3 regions of the Lactobacillus sp. B4015 genome follow, and region 2 is predicted to be linked to each of the others. Evidence: predicted binding sites of a transcription regulator. Region 2 holds the regulator's gene; each other region holds the start of a gene.
The links. Region 2 encodes NrdR, which represses ribonucleotide reductase genes. Its sites were predicted from a motif close to ACACNATATATNGTGT; they were not measured.
Positions count from the first base shown of each region.

Region 1: a site for NrdR is predicted at 2,265-2,280, ahead of nrdJ (ribonucleoside-triphosphate reductase, adenosylcobalamin-dependent). Genes of this name have one in related genera too.
Region 3: a site for NrdR is predicted at 4,573-4,588, ahead of J3U71_RS10775 (deoxynucleoside kinase). Genes of this name have one in related genera too.

Region 1 covers NZ_JAFNOY010000010.1:10,666-17,417, forward strand. The annotation lists gene proC (pyrroline-5-carboxylate reductase) at 1-57, opposite strand, end outside; gene J3U71_RS09695 (aldo/keto reductase) at 84-947, opposite strand; gene J3U71_RS09700 (YjjG family noncanonical pyrimidine nucleotidase) at 1,020-1,721, opposite strand; gene nrdJ (ribonucleoside-triphosphate reductase, adenosylcobalamin-dependent) at 2,352-4,586, shown strand; gene J3U71_RS09710 (DUF4430 domain-containing protein) at 4,640-5,029, shown strand; gene J3U71_RS09715 (ECF transporter S component) at 5,036-5,551, shown strand; gene J3U71_RS09720 (cob(I)yrinic acid a,c-diamide adenosyltransferase) at 5,548-6,087, shown strand; gene J3U71_RS09725 (NAD(P)-dependent oxidoreductase) at 6,172-6,752, opposite strand, start outside.
Region 2 covers NZ_JAFNOY010000011.1:8,902-15,653, forward strand. The annotation lists gene J3U71_RS10095 (ATP-binding cassette domain-containing protein) at 1-294, opposite strand, end outside; partial or broken gene J3U71_RS10100 (ISL3 family transposase) at 550-1,817, opposite strand; gene dnaI (primosomal protein DnaI) at 2,070-2,963, opposite strand; gene J3U71_RS10110 (DnaD domain protein) at 2,972-4,321, opposite strand; gene nrdR (transcriptional regulator NrdR) at 4,324-4,791, opposite strand; gene coaE (dephospho-CoA kinase) at 4,778-5,395, opposite strand; gene mutM (bifunctional DNA-formamidopyrimidine glycosylase/DNA-(apurinic or apyrimidinic site) lyase) at 5,392-6,222, opposite strand; gene polA (DNA polymerase I) at 6,236-6,752, opposite strand, start outside.
Region 3 covers NZ_JAFNOY010000012.1:54,921-61,672, forward strand. The annotation lists gene J3U71_RS10760 (PTS transporter subunit EIIC) at 1-1,497, shown strand, start outside; gene J3U71_RS10765 (6-phospho-alpha-glucosidase) at 1,520-2,845, shown strand; gene J3U71_RS10770 (deoxynucleoside kinase) at 3,185-3,868, opposite strand; gene J3U71_RS10775 (deoxynucleoside kinase) at 3,881-4,531, opposite strand; gene J3U71_RS10780 (Asp23/Gls24 family envelope stress response protein) at 5,019-5,543, opposite strand; gene J3U71_RS10785 (DUF2273 domain-containing protein) at 5,560-5,742, opposite strand; gene amaP (alkaline shock response membrane anchor protein AmaP) at 5,754-6,308, opposite strand; gene J3U71_RS10795 (glucosamine-6-phosphate deaminase) at 6,467-6,752, opposite strand, start outside.

The DNA of each region.
Region 1 (6,752 bases), on a different contig from region 2:
TAAGCCCAAAATAATTGCCTTACCAATTTTGCCAGTTCCAATAAATCCTACTTTCATCATTTATCACCTTAAAATTTATCTTATTAAAAATCAGTGTTATCAGGATCAGTAGCCATTTCTGCTACACCATGTAAATGATCTAAAGCTTGCATATCTTCTTCACTAATTGCGAAATCGAAAATAGCGGCGTTTTCTTTCATTCGATCACGATGAACGGATTTTGGCAATGGTACGAATTGATGTTGTAGCGACCAGCGCAACAAAACCTGTGCGGGAGTCTTATCATAATGCTTGGCAACCTCGATAACAGTTTTATTGCTAAACAAGGCACCTCGCCCTAAAGGACTATAAGCTTCGTTAAGAATCCCTAATTCTTTATTATATGAAGTTGTATCGTTTTGCATGTCGCTTGGATTAAGATAAATTTGATTAACCGCAGGACGAACGGATGCCACTTTTAAAAGTTCATCAAGATGTTCACGCTTAAAGTTGGATACGCCAATAGCACGAATTCTTCCTGCAATTTGAGCTTCCTCCATTGCACGCCAACTTCCAGCATTCATTTCTGCCCAATGGTCACGAATTGCAGCTGGATTAGGCCAATGAATTAAATATAAATCAATATAATCTACACCTAACTTTTCTAGACTATTATTAATTGCCTCAGTGGTTTTCTTATAACCATGCATGTCATTCCACAGTTTCGTAGTAATAAAAAGGTCATAACGGTTAACACCGCTTTCTCTAATTCCCTTACCAATACTTACCTCATTACCATAAGCTGCAGCAGTATCAATCAGACGATAACCTAAATTAATAGCATCCTTAACAACATTTTTTGCAACATCACCATCAGGCGTTTGCCAAGTACCAAGTCCAATAGCTGGAATCTTAACGCCGTTATTTAATTGATAAGTGTCGGAAATAGAATGAATATCAACAGTCATCATTTTCACCTCTTAATTCGTTATCTTTTAGTATATTAAAGTATATATCATTATTACATTAACAGATTTAAACTATTTTGGGAAATTGTTTTTTAAAAGCTTAACAAATTGTGGATAAGTTGTTACTTCATACAACGGATGCAAGTTCATGTTATTTTTTCGATGACGATGATTATACCAAATACTACTAAAGCCATAATTCTCTGCACCTAAAATATCGGACTGTAATCCATCGCCAAAAAAAACTGTATCGCTTGGACCAAACTTGGTCCGTGCAAAGAAATAGTCAAAAATATGGCTATCTGGCTTAGAATAGCCAGCTTCTTCAGAAGTAACAATTAAATTAAAATAGTCTTTAATTCCTGCTAGTTCGAGGCGATGTCTCTGCATAAAAGTTTCGCCATTAGTCAAAATTGTTAATTCAAAATGTTGTTTCTGGGCAAAACGTAAAGTGTCCTTTACTCCAGGCAAAAGCTTATATGCACGAGAAAAATAAGAACGATATTCATTCATAACAGCGAGACCATTAACTTCAGTATTAAAAGTATTCTTCAAAAAGTTATGAAAAACCGCTTCACTTAATTCTTGATAAGTAATTGTACCATTTTCAAGTTCCCGCCAAAGTCCCTGATTATAAGAATGATATTGCCGTTGGATTTCATCTGTAAGTTCCCAATGATGTGCATTAAAAAGACTATGAAGAGCAAAATTCTCCGTATCGGCAAAATCAATTAATGTATCATCAACATCAAATATAATCTGTTTGAAATGCAAGTAACTTCACCCTTTCTAGTTATTTCCTAGGAAATAACACATACTAGCATGGAAAACTATTATACCAGTATTTTAGTTATAATGAGAAAATTATGTTTTTCTTAAAATTAAGCAAAAGGCTATCTTATCTTAAAAATGGCGCATATAATTCTTTCATATTTTGATTGGAGGAATAATTAAACATGCTTACTCTTTTATTGATTATTTTTCTAATATGGGCTTTTGTTAAACTGGGGATCGGAACGCTTAAAATTTTATTTTTTTTGCTGGCCTGCGGGCTTATATTTATTTTTTTCATTCACCTGTTGGTTCCGTTAATCATAACAGGGGCAGTAATTTTCATTGCAGTTGCACTCTTAGGTTTTTAAATAATAAATAAATAATTCACTAAGATTAGTTAAGCACGATAAGTAAATTCTAATACTTGTTGTGCTTTTTTGTGTACAGCTATTCCTATATGATTTTTTTTATTTCTAGCGAATCTTACTCCTACATTAATTCGGGTTTTTTGTTCGTGTTTTACAGTAGCATATCCGCTATCAAATACAAGATATTGTGGTATAGTTCTTTCTGTAGCCATACATAATGTATGTGTGGAACATTTGTTAGTTTTTAGGAGCTATTTTACACATGAAAAACACAACAATAAGCTTAGATCAGGCTTATATTGATCAAGTGAAACAAAATATTTCACCTCACTGGGGCGAATTAGGCTGGGTTACCTACAAGCGGACCTATGCTCGGTGGCTTCCACAAGAAAACCGGTCCGAAGAGTGGGATGAAACCGTCAAACGCGTGGTTGAAGGAAACATTAACCTTGACCCGCGCCTTGCAGACTCACCTTCTGAGAAAGTCATCACCGAATTAACTAATGAGGCCCGTGAATTATACCGGCTAGTTTACGGGCTTGCCGCCACTCCATCTGGACGTAATCTTTGGGTGTCTGGAACTGATTACCAAAAGCGCAACGGTGATTCATTGAACAATTGCTGGTTTATCGCAATCCGACCACAAAAATATGGTGACAGTCATATTGTTCCTGCTTACTTATCTAAGGATCAACAAGCTGTTTCAATGCCTTTTTCTTTTACTTTCGATCAACTTATGAAAGGTGGCGGTGTTGGTTTTTCTGTCGTAAAAGAAAATATTGCCAAAATTCCACCAGTTGATCAAAAAGTTGATTTAACGGTTGTAATCGATAAGACGAGCACTTCTTACAAAGACTCAGTTAAGTTGGGTGCAACTGACAAAGCAACTTGGAAAAAGCAAAATGACGGTGCTACCGATTACGTTTACTACAAGCTGCCCGATACTCGCGAAGGCTGGGTTTTAGCCAATGCACGTCTAATCGATATGCACTTTAACCAAACCAATCCTGAAAACAAGCAAAAGCTAGTTTTGGATATCAGTGATATTCGACCTTATGGCGCCAAGATTCATGGTTTTGGCGGAACAGCTTCAGGACCAATGCCACTAGTAGAAATGGTTTTTGAAATTAATCAAATTATTAATGATCGGGTTGGCGGTCACCTAACTTCCGTTGATGGCACCGATATCTGCAATTTAATCGGTAAAACCGTTGTTGCTGGCAATGTCAGAAGATCAGCAGAATTGGCGCTTGGTTCAAATGATGACCAGGACTTCATCACAATGAAACAGGATAAAGATAAGCTCTATCATCATCGCTGGGCTTCTAATAATAGTGTCGCAATCGACGCTGAATTTAATGATTATGAGCCTATCGCCAATGGTATTCGGGAGAATGGTGAGCCGGGAATTGTTAACCTTGATTTATCGCGCAATTACGGCCGTATAATTGATGGCTATCAAAAAGACATTGATGGCGAAGTCGAGGGAACCAATCCGTGTGGTGAGATCTCGCTTGGAAATGGCGAGCCATGCAACCTATTTGAAGTTTTCCCTTATATCGCTGAAAAACAAGGCTGGAATCTTCAAGATGTCTTCAAGCTGGCCGCACGCTACACCAAGCGCGTAACCTTTAGTGCCTACGACTGGGAGATTTCTCGCCAGATTATTTATAAAAACCGGCGTATCGGTGTTTCCATGTCAGGAATTCAAGATTGGCTCTTAAATGATCTAGGCCACCGGGTTGTTACCGGCTTTAAGGATGAGGTCGATCAAGAAACTGGTGAAAAAATCAAGGTGCCGATCTACGATCCTAAAGGAATCAAAATGGTTACTTCTGCATATCAAGCCGTTGTTGATGCAGACAATGAGTATAGCAAGGCGCTGCACTGCGAGCCATCAATTAAGCATACTACTGTTAAGCCATCAGGAACTGTAGCTAAACTTGCAGGGGCATCTGAAGGAATGCACTTCCACTATGCTGGCTATTTAATTCAGCGAATTCGTTTCCAAGCTTCCGATCCATTATTAAAAGCATTAGCAGCTTGCGGCTATTATTCTGAACCCGATATTTATTCACCAAACACTACTTGTGTTGAATTTCCATTACGGGCAGCCCATGCGGATAGTGAAAACTTTGCTTCTGCCGGGACGGTTTCAATCGAAGAGCAATTTGCCACCCAAGCGTTTTTACAAACATACTGGTCCGACAATGCTGTTAGTTGTACCGTCACGTTCCAAAAAGAGGAGGGCGATAAGATTAATTCGCTGTTTAAGCAATACCGTCATGTAATTAAGTCAACTTCTTTATTGCCTTATTATGGTGGTTCATTAGAACAAGCACCAAAAGAGCCAATTGATAAGGAAACTTATGAAAAGCGCAAAGCTCAGATTTCAGGCGATGTTGCTAGTGTCTTTACCAAACAACATGACGATCAAAAAGACTTAGAACTTGTTGATCAAGAAGATTGTGAAAACGGCGCTTGCCCAGTTAAATAGTCAAAATTACAAATTATTACGTTATCAGAAAAATATTACGAGGAGTTTTTATCATGAAAAAAAATAAATTAGCAGTCATTACCAGTTTAGCAACAATTTTCACTTTTACCTTTGCAGGTTATGAAACTACACAAACACCTACTACGGTTAGTGCAGCAAGCAAAATTCACGTTACCTACACTCTTAAAGTAAATAATAAGAATTATAAAAAGCGGACGGTTAAATTAGCTAAGCATTCAACAGTTATGCAAGGACTTAGGAAACTATGGCACGTAAAGAGCACTAACGGCTTTATTACTTCGATTGCCGGCAAGAGTCAAAATAAAGCAAAACACATTTACTGGACATATACCATTAACGGTAAATTCGCTAACAAGGGCGCAACTGAGCAAAGAGTGGGTAATAAAGACAAGGTTAAATTCACTCTAGCTAAGGTGAACTAATTAATTATGCACAACTCAACCAAAAAAATAGCACTTCTTGCAATCTTAACCGCAATGTGCGTGGCGCTTAGAATTTTTAAAATTATTCCTGTACCTAATGTTCAACCAGTTACTGCAATTTTAATGATCGTTACGCTAAATTTGGGCTTTACTTTTGGTTTTGCTTTGGCCATTTTAACGATGGTCGTTTCTAACATCTATCTGGGATTTGGTATTTGGACCGTTTCGCAGGTTCTTGCCTATGGCGGTTGCGTTTTAACCGTGGCGTTATTTGCAAAATTTACGCCATTAAAAAAGCACTTTATTTTGCAACTAATACTTGTCACGTTTTTAGGCTGGGAATATGGTTGTTTTGTTGATTTCGGGATGTCCATTTTTGGCGGCTTCCAAGCCTTTCTAGCTTATTGGGCCGGCAGCCTGACCTTTGATACTTACCATGCCATTGGTAATTTAGTTTTTTATCCTATTTTATACAAACCCCTTAACATCGCACTTGATCATTACCAAAAGAGGCTATCATGACTATCAAAATTTATACCAAAGTTGGCGATCATGGTTTTACCAAACAAGTTACGGGCAAAATGGTACCCAAATATGACCTCCAAATTGTTGCCGTAGGCGACATTGATGAACTTGATTCGTATCTCGGCGTTGTAGCCGCAAGTTTATCCGCTAATTGCCAAAAGTTATTGGTGCCAGTACAAAATTTGCAACGTGATCTATACGAACTTGAAAGTGACATTGTTGTCAAACGGCATGAGCAGATTACTAGCGCTAAAGTTACCGCGCTTGAAAAACAAATCGATGAGCTTAACCAGCAAATTCCAAAAACAACCCATTTTATTTTACCTGGCGGATCGCTAACAGCATCACACTTACATTATGCTCGCACAATTGCCAGACGAGCTGAGCGAGCAATGGTTAAATTGGACGCTGAAGAGCAAAAATTGGCTCCTGCTTGCTTAAAATACATTAACCGATTATCTGACTATCTTTTTATTTTGGCTCGTTACGCGAACGTTTTGGACGGTGTAGCAGAAGTTAAAAGCAAACTATAAGTTAGTAGATATTAAAAAAACGACTGATACTGATAAGAACCCCCATTAGTATCGGTCGTTTTTTAGTTTGCAATTTTAACGCAGCTAATTCCACCAAAGTTTAATTAAGCCCTGCGTTCCTAAATCGCCTAGTCCTTTTTCATCAACCAGTTTAGCGTAAAGCTCAGCCGCTTTCTCGGTTGCCGGCAACTCAAGTTTCATTTCCTTAGCCGTATCTAGCGCAATTCTGAGATCCTTTAAAAAGTGCTTGCTAAAAAAGCCCGGAGTGTAATCACCCTTTAAAACTCGGGGACCATAATTGCTTAAACTCCAGTTTGCCGCACTACCGGCACCCACAGTTTCTAGCACGGCATTAAGATCAAGTCCAGCCTTCTTGGCATAAACCAGCATCTCTGTCATTCCAGTCATTGTACCTGCAATCATAATTTGATTAGCCATCTTTGTATTTTGTCCTGAACCAGCTGGGCCAAAATAATGAACTGACTTGCCAAAATCATTAAAAAGATCTACCAAATCATCGTAGGCTGCCTTATCACCACCGACCATAATCGTCAGCGTACCATTTTTAGCACCCAAATCACCACCAGATACAGGTGCATCCAAAACTTTAGCGCCAAGCTTTTCACCTTCGGTAAAAATGCGCTGAGCAAGTGCCGGTTTTGATG
Region 2 (6,752 bases):
AATCATTCCAGTGATAACACTAAGTATAATTATTATAATTAGTCCAGCAGTAACTGAGTCCTTTTGTAAAAGCAAGGCCATAACAATTGAAGGAAAAGCAGTAGTTAAAAACTGCTGAATAATGCCAAAAGCGACTGACAAAAAAGAGTTAACAGTCATTGATTTTTTCTGGGTTTTAGTCAAATTTTTTAGCCATAAAAAATTATCTTTTATTTGGGCAAGCTTCATTTCGGATACCTCACTTTGTCCGGCAAGTAAGTTAACAATATTGATGACAAATCGTTGATGCCTCATATTTAATTCTGCTAAAAGATTTTTGATAACCACAAAGTTTATCTTATTTTAATAATTTATTTATTATTTTATTATATTATAGTCATTTTATTAGAGTCGTGCAACTAAGTTAGCAAACAAATTAAGATGAAAATCTATATACCAGTTTGATATTAGGAATGATTTTTAAACAACTTTTCACTTAGCAACTACCATTTTTAAAAGGGCTCTTTGTCAAATCCTGTTGATAGAGTTTTATAATGTTTTGAAAGAGTATCAGGCTACTAAGTAGCTTGATGCTCTTTTCTTAATCTTAGTTTTGGGCTCTTCTAGTATAATCCGAGCAACTAAATGATTAAAATTGCGATAGCCATAGGCTGTGTGTTCAATCTGCTTAATTTTGCGGTTGGTTCCTTCCAGACAACCGTTGGACTGACTGTACGTAGCTGCATTAAGCAGATCAGGCAAGCAGCGTTTGAAAGTTTTACGCGTGATTTCCATTTGCCAGCCCAATTTATCTGAACGCTTGAGACAGGTCCTTATTTGCTTAACATCTTTTTCTTTAAGAGCCTGGCGCAGATCCTGCATGAAGTTGTAAGTATTCTCCAGGATTGGGTCAAGCGCTAACCCGTCTGCTACAACCTGGGCTTGCGTCAACCGATCCTTGAGGTGCCAATTGTAGCCGGGATGCTTTCTTTCTAACTGGTCAAAAGGCTTAAGGTAGAGCTTCCAAGAATATTTAAGTAAGCGGTAGCTGCGGCTGGACTTGGGATACTGTTTCATCACCTGAATCCGGCAGGCATTAAAGGAACGGTTGAGCATCTGAACAATGTGAAAACGATCTAGGACCACTTGCGCGTTAGGAAAAAGCTCCTTGACCATAGCGGCATAAAAGTAGTTAAGGTCCATGGAGACCGTTTTAACCTGGCGGCGGACAAGTTCCGGATAATGTTTGAAGTAGGTCATGATGGTTTGTTTATAGCGTGTTGGCAGAATCTTAACTATTTGGTGAGTGCTTGCATCTAGGGCAATAAAGTGCAACTTACGTCCAACACCGCAGAATTCATCGAAGGCTAGATGCTCGGGCAGCCAGTTATCGTCGTCATGAAAAGGACTGCTGTATTGCTCAAGAACTCGTTGGATGGTATTAACGGAAACATTAGTAAAAGCGGTAATGGAGGTCATGGTCCAGTCGTCACGCAAGCTAGACAGAATCTTGCGTTTAACGTGGTTGGTAATTACTTATCAACAAGGCTGGTTTTGGCCATGTCGCTTTGTCCGCAGTCGCGACAGATATGCTGCTTGGCTAATTTAAGTATAAGTGGCCGACTGGCATCGCTGCTCAAGTATCTGACTTTGACCGGAGCGTAGCCATTACGCCAGATATGAGCCGAATGACAATCAGGACAAGTCGGCAGTTTAAGGTTGCAGCAGGCGACAGTAGTTACTACTGAATCAATCGTTTCAGACTTAAAAGCAAGAAATTCAAGATTAGGGTCTTTAATATTGAGCAAAAGTTTAATACAATTAGATAGAGAGGTCATAAGAAAACTCCTAAATAGATCTGAAGAGTGGTTTCAAAGGATTATATGGACAGAGGACTTAGGGCCTCTTTTTTGTGTGCAAAAAAATCCTGCCAATAGAATACCATAGAAACTAAACTAAGATAATCTATCAACAGGATTTAGTATAAAGCCTTTAAAACAAAATAACCGACCAGCTCAACTAACATTGAACTAGTCGGTTATTTTTTTACTTTTAATGCTTAATTTGCAAATAAGCATTTTACAATGTTCTTAACGGCGCCTGTTTGGTCCAGAAACAATGACTTCTTTAGCCAAAGTACGTACACGTTCCATCAATCTGGCAGCCTTAATTGGATCAATAGCATTTTTGGTTTCCTTAAAGTGCTCTTCCAAATCATCCATTGAAAAGTTGGAAGAGAAAAATGTCGGTAGTTGATTATCCATTCTTGATTGCAAAATAACAGCCAAAACTTCATCGCGTGACCACTGGCTCAAATTTTCAGCGCCAATATCATCCATAATTAGTACATCACAGTTTGCAATCCGGTTAATTTCAGTCATTAGACTATTATCATTAAAGTGACTGGATAAGCTGGCAATAAAATTAGGTACATGGATAAAGATGACGTACTTGTTCATCATCGCTAAAGAATTAGCTAAACCAGCCAGGATAAATGTTTTACCGACACCAAAGTTACCTGATAAATACAGGCCTTTTTGATACGCATTCTGCGAATAAGCCGCCAAAAATTGCCCGATCTCAGCCATTGCTTGCTGACGCTGCGGTGTTATTTCCACCTGACTTAAACGAACATCATGCAAGCTGCTAGGCAAATTAATTAGACGCAAGTGCTTTTTAGCTGCAAGTTCACGATCATGTTCCAACTTGCTATTTTCAGGAGCATAAATGATATCAATTGCATTTGTATTCAAGATTAATTTAGGCCGATAACCCTTGGTCACCGGATCTTTTTTATTCTGCTGATCTAGGTAAAATTCGAATAAAGCAGACATGCTTTTATCAATCATTTCAGAGGTTATTTTATCTTGATTTTCACTAATAAACTGTTTAATTTTTGGCTCGGATAGAATCTCGGCCCGAATCTTAGCTACATCAAGATGGTCGGCTTTTTTCTTGTCTAAAAAATTATTGATTGACTTCATTTTTTCACCTACTTCATGCCATTTTGATCTTCAAATTTTTTGAAAAAGTCTTTTAAGTCAGCTGAAGAAACATCAGACTTAACACTAGATTTTTTCTTACTCCAATCGGTACCTTTTTCAACGCGTTTATTTTGCACATAACGGGGGTACTTAACCTTATTTTGCTCCCTTTTTTGCATATATTCAATTGCTTGGGCCCCATCTTTAACACCATGTTGAAGCCAATCATGTAAAATCCGATTAGCCAAGCGGTATGAAATATTCGGTGCACTTTTTAAGCAGGCATAAGTTAAGATATTAAGCAAATCAGCTGGGATTCCCTTTTCATTATATAAACTATCAAGTACTTTATATTCACTGGCATCAACATAATCATGCCGATCAGTCTTCAACCGGTACAAAAATTGAGCTGGTGATTTACTTTTAGCTAGCTGCAATACTTGCTGCTCATTTTTACTCAATTTAGCATTTATCGGTTGATCATCATTATATTTCTTAGTCTCTTGCTTAATTCGAGCCCTAGTATGAGAGCCGTGAATGCCACTAGCAATCGCTTGTTTAATTTGCACTATATCCAAGTGATAATCACCGTGAATACTTGTCAGGGCCTCATCGACAAATTCTTGTTCTGTTAACCCGTAAGTGCGCATTACAGAGCGGATTGCTTCCCGATTACGGTCAATCTCCGTTCTTGGAATCTGGTAAATTTCAAATTGCTGTTTCATGAAATTCCAGTCAACCGTATCATGCTCATTAATAGTAGCTTTGATATTATTGTCTGTTTTATTTTCTTTTGCGGCATATTTGACATCAACTGAAGGCTCAATTGCTTCTTGCTCAGGCAAACGAAAAACTTCCATAAACGAAGCAGAGATATCATCAGCATTCTGCATACCATTAACTTGGTTCTGCTTAGACTTACTTTCACGAGCAAAATCTTTACTTAATTTTTGAAAGGCAGAAATACCAACTTTTTCTTTAAGTAAGCTTGCTAAAAGAGGCGTTGAAAAAAATTCACTGCTGCTAGGGATGCAGGTTAAGCGAAAAATCAGTACTTGTCCCATGATTTCATTATTAAGTAAACGCGTCTGAACTAGGCCAACGCCCTCGAGTTTATGTAAAGCAGAAAATAAGTGCTTAACATCACAGTCAAGCTGTTCTTGCAGAGCATAAATACCCGTTGAGTCCGATAGCATTGCATGCGCATTAAAATCCGCATTTAAACTAAAATATAAGGAAAATGCTAGTGAACCAATCAGCGGCTGATAAAGTTTAACCAGAACTCGCACATCTTCTGGGAAAATATCAACTCGGTTAGCAATAAAAAATGGTTGTTTGGGATTAGGGGTCTCAAACATTTCTAGTTCCCCTTCTCTCGCTTAGCAATCATATCCTCCATTGTTTTCATGAAACTAGACATATCTTTAAATTCACGGTAAATGGAAGCAAAGCGAATGTAAGCAACATCATCTAGTTCAGCCAATTCATCCATCACTAGTTGACCGATTTTCTTCGAAGAAATCTCACTTACTCCCTGCTGTCTAACCTTATTTTCAACGTGATCAACCAATTGCTCGAACTGCGAGCTTGTAATTGGACGCTTTTGACCAGCTGCCATGACACCATGCAAAATCTTTTTCCGGTTAAAAGGTTCCCGGGTATTGTCATTTTTGATTACCAATAATGGTGTTGTTTCAATTCGCTCAAAAGTAGTAAACCGAAAACCACAGTTTTCGCATTCACGCCGTCTTCTAATAGCACGATTTTCATCACTCGGTCGAGAATCAATCACGCGCGAGGCATTTTGCCGACAATTAGGACATTCCATACTGGTCCTCCTTTATTAATTTAAGTAGCAGCTCGTTTAATTTGTCTTCTAGTTCTTTTATTGTACCAGTATTTGTAACAACATAATCAGCTAATTTTTGCTTTTGCGCCAAAGGCATCTGACTATTAATTCGCTTTAATGCTTCAGCTTCAGTTATGTGATTGCGCGCCATCAAGCGTTTTACTTGCATTTTTTCAGGTACAGCAATCAGCAAACTGCGGTCACAATAGCTTAAACCACCTGACTCAAATAATAACGGTGCATCTACTATGATAAGTGGCTCATTTTCCTGTTTATGTTGGCTAATTTTAGTCTCGATTTCTTGAAAAATCAACGGGTGGGTAATTTCATTTAATTTAGCTAAGTCTTTAGGTGAATTAAAAACTAATTTACCTAACTTTGCGCGATCAATTGCTTTATTTGCTGCTAAATACTGATCGCCAAAATAATTAATTACTAAATTGTAGCCCTTTTCACCTATATCTAAAATATGGTGAGCAATTAAATCACTATCAATTACTGGAATATGCTTTTTTATAAAAAAGCTATCAGCTGTACTTTTACCGCTAGCTATTCCCCCAGTAAGACCTAAGACAATGGTCATTGATAATTCACCTGACATTTAGGACAATATGTTGTTCCACGACCATTTACCTTGATTTTTTCAAGAGGGGTTCCACATCTTGCACATGGTTCACCTTTATGCCCGTATACCCGCAACATTTTCTGAAAGCCGCCAGTTTCACCATTAGCATCCAGGTAAGTGTGCACGGTTGTCCCACGCTCAGCAATAGCTAATTTGATCAAAGAATTAATATTGTCATGCAATTGTTTCACTCTGGAAGGTGGAATCTTATTGGCCATACTTAACGGATGAATTCTAGTTAGCCATAAAACTTCATCGACATAAATATTGCCTAAACCGGCAACTACAGATTGATCAAGAAGCGTATTTTTAATATTTTTCTTTTTATGCTTAAGACAATTTGCAAAATAAGCAACCGTGAATTTATGAGAATTAGGTTCAAAGCCCAGTTTACTAATTCCTGTTGTTCTTTTTTCTGTTCCAGTTTTAACTAATTGCATTCGGCCAAATTTGCGGACATCATTATAACGCAAGGCTGTATTATCAGTAAAAGCAAACTGTACGTGATCATGTTTATCTTTCGGTGCAGCCACGTCAACTAGACGATACTTTCCTTCCATGCGTAAATGAGAAACTACAGTTAAATCATTCGTCAGCCGAATCAATAAATACTTTGCATACCGGTCAATTGCCACTACTTCTTGACCCGTAAGCTTTTGAACGAATTCTGTTGGATCACTAGCAATAATTTTGGGATACCACAGCGTGATTTCTTTAATCGTTTTTCCTTTAATTAAGGGGAGAAGAGTACGGCGAACCGTTTCTACTTCCGGCATTTCTGGCATTTATTATTACTCCTTATTTTGCATCAAACCAATTATGACCGTACCCTGAATCAGCAACAAGCGGAATATCAAGAGTAACGGCAGACTGCATTACCTCTGGGACAATCTTTTTAATTGTTTCTATCTCATCTTTTGGCACATCAAAAATCAACTCATCATGAACCTGAACCACCATTTTAGTCTTAAGGTGTAAATCATTCAATTTCTTCTGCATATTGATCATCGCAATTTTAATAATATCAGCAGCGGAACCCTGAATTGGTGAGTTAATTGCAGTTCTTTCCGCAAAAGACCGCACATTATAATTCTTTGCATGAATATCAGGCAAGTACCGTCTTCTATGCATAATTGTTTCTGCGTAACCTTTTTCGCGAGCAAATTTAACGGCCTTATCCATATATTCTCTAATTTGCGGGTATTGCTCAAAATAATTATCGATAAATTCTTTGGCTTGTTTTCTACTAATATTCAGATTTTTCGATAAGCCATAATCCGAAATGCCGTAGACAATACCAAAATTGACTGCCTTT
Region 3 (6,752 bases), on a different contig from region 2:
TTAATGCCAACTATTTTTAAAGATACCGGTAATTTTATTTATAATATCTTATCAAGTGGCATGATTGGACAATTAAGCTGTATTTTCTGTGTTGGAATTGCAACAGCTTTAGCAAAACCAAAATATAAGACTGATGCAGCTATTTTGGGAATAGTAACTTATTTAATCTTTTTATTCGCCAATAATTCATGGCTTCAACTGACTCATCGGTTAGCAAAGCCAGGTACTCAGGGGTTATATGGAACTGGACAAAACATGGTCTTTGGTGTTCAAGTTACTGATATGGGTGTCTTTTTAGGAATTATCTTGGGAATTTTAGTTGGTTGGATGGTCAATAAATGGGGTAATATCAAACTACACAAGTATCTTTCACCTTATGCTGGTACAAAATCAGTTTATATTATTCTAGTCTTTGTAACTATCTTGTTTGCTATTGTAATTACTTATGTATGGCCAGCAATCAACACTTTGATTGAGGATATTGTTAAAGTAATGTCAACTACTGGTTCAATTGGCTTTTTCCTGTATGGACTGCTAAATCGGTTGCTATTGCCAGTAGGCTTGCATCACTTCTTATGGATGCCATTGTTTTATACTCCGTTAGGGGGCACAGCAAAAATTGCTGGTAAGTTATATACCGGTGCATTTAACATTTGGTTGGCAGAATTAGGCAACCCTAGTCATATTACTGCAATGCATCCTTCGATTGGCTATTTGTCTAACTTTGGCTCAATCTCTTTACCGATCGGAATTGCATTTGCATTCTGGAAAATGGCTACGCCTAAAAATCGGCAAAAGGTTGCAGCAATTTTAATTCCGACTGTAACAACTGCGTTTTTGGCAGGGGTAACGGAACCACTTGAATTCATGTTTCTCTTTCTTTCACCGATTCTCTGGCTAGCACACGCAGTTGTCTACGGTATTAGCTTATTCTTAACCAACTTAGTAGGAATTGATATTCAGTTCGATACCGGAATTAACATGATTATTAATAGTTTTGCTTTTCCGGCAAGGCTCGGACATCAGTATTTGATTCCGATCATGTTCGTCATTACTGCTTTGCTTGAATATTTTGTTTTCGTCTATGTTATCAAACGCTTTAACATTCCAACAATCGGACGTGCGAATGCTGATCCTGCACTTTTGAATGGTGCAGAAACCGAAGATGAAGAAGAAGACCAAGTTGAATTTGAAAATGAGGCTAAAAATAATTCAGTCTCCACTAAACATTTTGATAACCAGACTAAAAACATTGTAGCTGGTTTGGGTGGTCCAGATAATATTAGTAGCATGATTAATTGTTATACTCGTTTGCGGGTTGATGTAAAAGACGCAAATAAATTGAATATGGAATTGTTAAAACATAAAACTGGTGCTAGTGGCATTATGCAAAAGGATAATAATATTCAAATTGTTTTGGGAGTTGGTGTTGAAGAAGTTCATGAAAAAGTAGACAAGTATTTAGAATATTTAAAGCAACATTCAACGCAAAACTAAATAAACTGGAAGGTATATAATTATGGCAAATAAATTTGTAATTATCGGTGGTGGCTCAACTCAATCACCAAGTATTTTGGAAGTTTTACGGCAAAGATCTGCAGACCTGGAAATGAATGAACTGGTTTTGTATGACACTGATAAAGAACGTGTATCGCTCTTAGGTCAATATACTAAAATGTACTACAAAGAAACAGGCTCACCGGTCAAAGTCTCTTATACAACTAATCTCGATGAAGCTTTGCAAGGTGCGAACTATCTCTTTATGCAGATTCGTCCAGGTCTAAATAAACAGCGTGCGATTGATGAAAAAATTTGCATTCGTAATGGCGTTATCGGGCAGGAAACTTGCGGTTTGGGTGGCTTCTCGTTTGCAATGAGAGTTATTCCAGCAATTATTGACATCATTAAAAAAGTCAAAGAAATTTGTCCGGACGCTTGGATTCTCAACTACACGAATCCAGAAGCGATTTTGTCAGAAGCAATTTACCGCGAATTTCCTGAAGCAAAAGTTATTTGTATTTGTGATATGCCAATTTCAATTGAGGGTGCGATTGCGCAATACTTTCATAAAGACTTGAAAGATATCACTTTTAAGTACTTTGGAATGAACCACTTTGGCTGGTGGACTTCAATGATTGATGAAAATGGTCATGATTTATTGCCAGACTTACGCAAAGACGTTGAGGATGGCAAAATCGACACGTTAGCGCAATGGAATGACGAAACGCTTGATGATAAGTACTGGATCGATACTTATAAACGAATGATTACGATCTTTAAGCGCTTCCCAGAATACTTCCCCAACTGCTACTTACAATATTACTTAATGCCTGATGTAATGATGGCTGAATCGGATGTCAACTTTACTCGTGGCGATTGGGTAATGCAAGGCCGTGAAAAACGGATTTTTGACGAATGTCGTCGCGTTTTAAAAGCAGGCACGGCCAAAGGATCATCGTTAAACTCTGGTGTTCATGGCAATTATATTGTTGATATCGCCAACGCAATCATTCACAACACGCGTGAGCGGTTCACAGTTAACCAAAAGAATAATGGGGCAATTGCTAATTTTGATACTGATGCAGTTGTTGAAGTGCCTGCATACATTGGCAGCATGGGGGCTGAAACAATTAACATTGGCAAGATCCCAACCTTCTATAAAGGAATGATGGAATTGCAAAAGGCTTATGAAAAACGTACTGTAGATGCAGCCCTGTCTGGTTCATATCAGGTGGCTTTAGAAGCCGTCGTTTTAAATAAGACAATCCCAGACTATCATATTGGTCAAAAAGTTTTAGATGAATTATACGCTGCTAATAAAGAGTATTGGCCAACTTTACATTGATTGATGATAAAATGACCTTTTTACAATAAATATATGGTAAATTAAAAGAGTTTGAGAAATGACCATTTTTAGATAATTTTAGATAATTTTAGACTTTTACTTATGAAAGAATCATATTAAATCATGGTTTATTATGTACTGAACTGTAAAATTGGCCAAACAATATTTCTTGCTAACTATAGCCTGTTGTCGATATTCCATCGGCGTCAGGCCTTTTAGTTTGCATTTTTCTTTTGAGGTCAAGAAAAAGCCGTAAGAGTATCTAACTTTTACGGCTCAGTACAATAAAGCTTTGATTCATTAGGGTTTTTCCCAGACGCTTTTAAATGTCAGCTAGACTTACTTACTAATCTGAGGTGCTGACTTATCCCACGATTCAGGCAACTTGCCCATTTCCTTTAATTTAGCAACAATTTGCTCTAAAACAACTTCGCGAGCGTGCTCATCCGTCATAAAGTCAAGTTCATCGCCATTTATTTCCATTTTTGGCGAGTAGTCATAGTTTTCATACCATGGCTTGTAATAACGTAAGAGCCGTTTGTAATAATTCTCAAGCGTTGCGTCATAACTGAGCTGTTCGTATGGTCGGCCACGCTTTTGAATTCGTTTGAGCATTGTGTCATAAGAAACATTAATGTGAACAAGCAAGTCAGGATTTTTCTTTGGCATATGCTTTAGCTCATTCATCATATTATTCAAAAGCTCATAATAGGTGTCAACTTCTTCAGTAGTTGCGCGGCCAATGTCTGCGTTCATTTGGAAAAAGAGTGCATCTTCATAGATGGAACGATCAAGCACATTGTTATCATCGGTTAGCGCATCTTTGATACTACGAAAGCGTGTATTTAGGAAAAAGACTTGCAGTAAAAATGCATATTTCTTAGGGTCAGCATAAAAAAGTGGCAAGACAGGATTGTCGTCAACACTTTCATAGAAAGGCTTAGTTCCTAAATATTTAGCTAAAATACTGGTTAGACTGGATTTACCGGCTCCAATTGGGCCACTTAAAACAATAACTGTCATCACGTTCCTTCTTTATTTCAAATTGCCGATTTCACGCAATTTATTATCAATCTGGTTCAAAACTTCTTTTTTAGCGTCTTCGTTACCGATGAAATCATACCGATCACCGTCAATTGCTATTTTGGCAGATGCATCATAGTTTTCATACCATGGTTCATAGTAGCGAATCAAACGTGCGTAGTAATCTTTCAGACTAGGATTAGTACTAATTTGCTCATAAGAACGGCCACGTTTTTCAATGCGTTTTAACATTGTGTCTAAAGATACGCGAATATAAATTAGTAAGTCAGGCTTTTTGCTTGGATTTCCAGGAGTATCCTCCATCATATTTTCAAGCAGACTGTCATAAATTTTAAATTCAGTAGGGTCGGCAACCTTACTTTCAGCGTTCATTTGGAAAAAGAGTGCATCTTCATAAATTGAACGATCGGAAACGCTATTTTTTTCTCTGACTGCCTGATTAATTTGAGCTAACCGATGATTGAGCAAGTAGATATTAAGTAAAAAAGTGTACCGCTTCATGTCCTTGTAATATAAAGGAAGAACTGGATTATTATCAACTCCCTCATAAAAGGCCTGAGTACCTAAATGTTCGGCTAAAATACTGGTTAAACTGGATTTACCGGCTCCAATTGGCCCGCTTAAAACAATAACTTGAATCACGTTCTTTCTTAAATACAATATATAGATTCTTATCTAGTTTAATACGAGATATAGTGGCATACAAGTAAAAAGTTAATTGAAATTGCCACTAAAAAGTCAAGTGATTTTGTATAAAATAGTTAAAAAATTACTGAGTACAACCAAATATTTTTCAATATTTAGATCAATAGTTATTGTTTCACGTGAAACCAAGTAACTGAGCAGTGCTAAAAAAACAGTCGTCAATTTTTGGTATATTATTTTGTTTTTAAACAGTAATAAACTGGCAATATTTTTATGCAATAACTGGTATAAAATTTAAGAGGTTATCTTAGTTGTTAATGGCGGTAGATTTAGTTATTGCTACATAAAAAATCCAGCTAAATTAGACGGCTTTTGTGCTACTTTGCTTTGATAAAAAGTACTTCGTTTCACGTGAAACCAAAAAAGTGACGTAGCATTTAAGTGTACTACTTCACTTTTTAAAACTTATCCTGCTAAAGGGTGATTATTTAACGCGGTCTTCTTTTTTATCTTCGACTTTGTCTTCAACCTTATCTTTTTGTTCGCCAATCTTATCCTTGGCATCTTGTGTTGCACCGGTAATCCGATCTTGCAGACTGACTGAATCTTTTTCGTGTTCTTCTTTAGTCTTGATATCAACAACGGTGACATTAACTTCAACCGTGTCTAAGCCCGTCATTTCCTTAACCTTGTCGTAAATCTTTTGTCTGATTTCATCATAAAGTTTAGGAATTTCAACACCGTATTCAGCAATAATTTCGATATCAACTGCTACTTGCTTTTTACCAACTTCAACATTAACACCATTGGTAACATCATCGTTGTTAACAATCTTGTCAGCTAAGTTTGAGAAAAAGCCGCCGTTAACATCCAATAAGCCTTTAACATCTGAGAGAGCAATACCAATAATCTTTTGAATGACTTTTTCGTCATACTTTAAGTCGCCCTTAATTTCTTGCTTTGAGCTGCTTGAGTTGTTTGCACTACTTTGATTATTATTTTGTACCATATTAAGTTCCTTTCAATTATTGTTTACTTACAAGACTTTTCAGCAGGGGCCAATAGTGTCCGACTAAAAAACCAACTACTAACATTACGACTACAAAAATAGTTTTAAAAAATCCTAGTCCCAAAAAACAAAATGCTAGTAACAAGCCGATTACAGCACCGCATATTTCTGGGAGGTGTTTTTGTAAAATTTCGTTCATTTCAGCCTCCTTTATTGAACGCGCGTCTCTGGTTTATCGGGGTTTTGATAATTAACAAATTTGATTTTGATCTTTGGCTTCTGTTCAATTCCCAATAACCGGTTAAGGTTGTTCTTTAACTCTTCTAAGTAATTTTCGAGAAGGGCACTGACATTTTCACCGCGCCCAAGATTACCACTAATTTTGATGTTGATCTTATGATTAGTGAGTTTTGAATCAACCTTGACTTTATTAATAAAAGGCAAATCTGCCAATGAATTCATGACGTAGCCATTAATTGCTTTGCTAGTAACTTTGACTTGTCCGTCATGCTTGTGAATCAAAATAAAGTACCTTTGAACAGGCCAAAATAGGACAACTAATAAACTAATAATTAAAACTAAAAGGACAACAGCGCTGACAACGATTAAATACCATTCTAGTACTGGATTTAGTGTCCCCATACTGGGTAGTTTAATCTTTAAATACTTTTGCCAAAAACCACTAGTTTCCCATAGAAAGTAAATTGGCAAGGGTAATAATAAAATCATTAACACTACCAGTAACCACTTTTTACTTCGCTTCAACTTATCACCATCCTCTCATGATTCAACTTAATCATAATACGGATTATTTTGTTAGCCTAGCGATATGCACCAATTTATATCTGCTTAGAATTTATTGTTTTAGGACACAAAAAAAGATGCATTAATGCATCTTTTTTCTATCTTTGTTAATTTATTATCTAATTCTTTGCACTAGCACTAAGCTTACTTGCAGCAGCATTATCGACAATAAGTGTTACATTATCATGTTTTTGCAAAATTGAAGCAGGTACATCTTCGGTTACAGGGCCTTCAACCATCTTCTTAACAGCATCCGCTTTGTTTTCACCAAAGGCCATAATGACAATCTCTTTTGCTGCCATGATATTTGCAATACCCATACAAATTGCAGATTTTGGCACATCTTCAATCTTACTAAAGAAACGTGAATTGGCTTCAATGGTATTTTCAGTCAATTTAACTTCA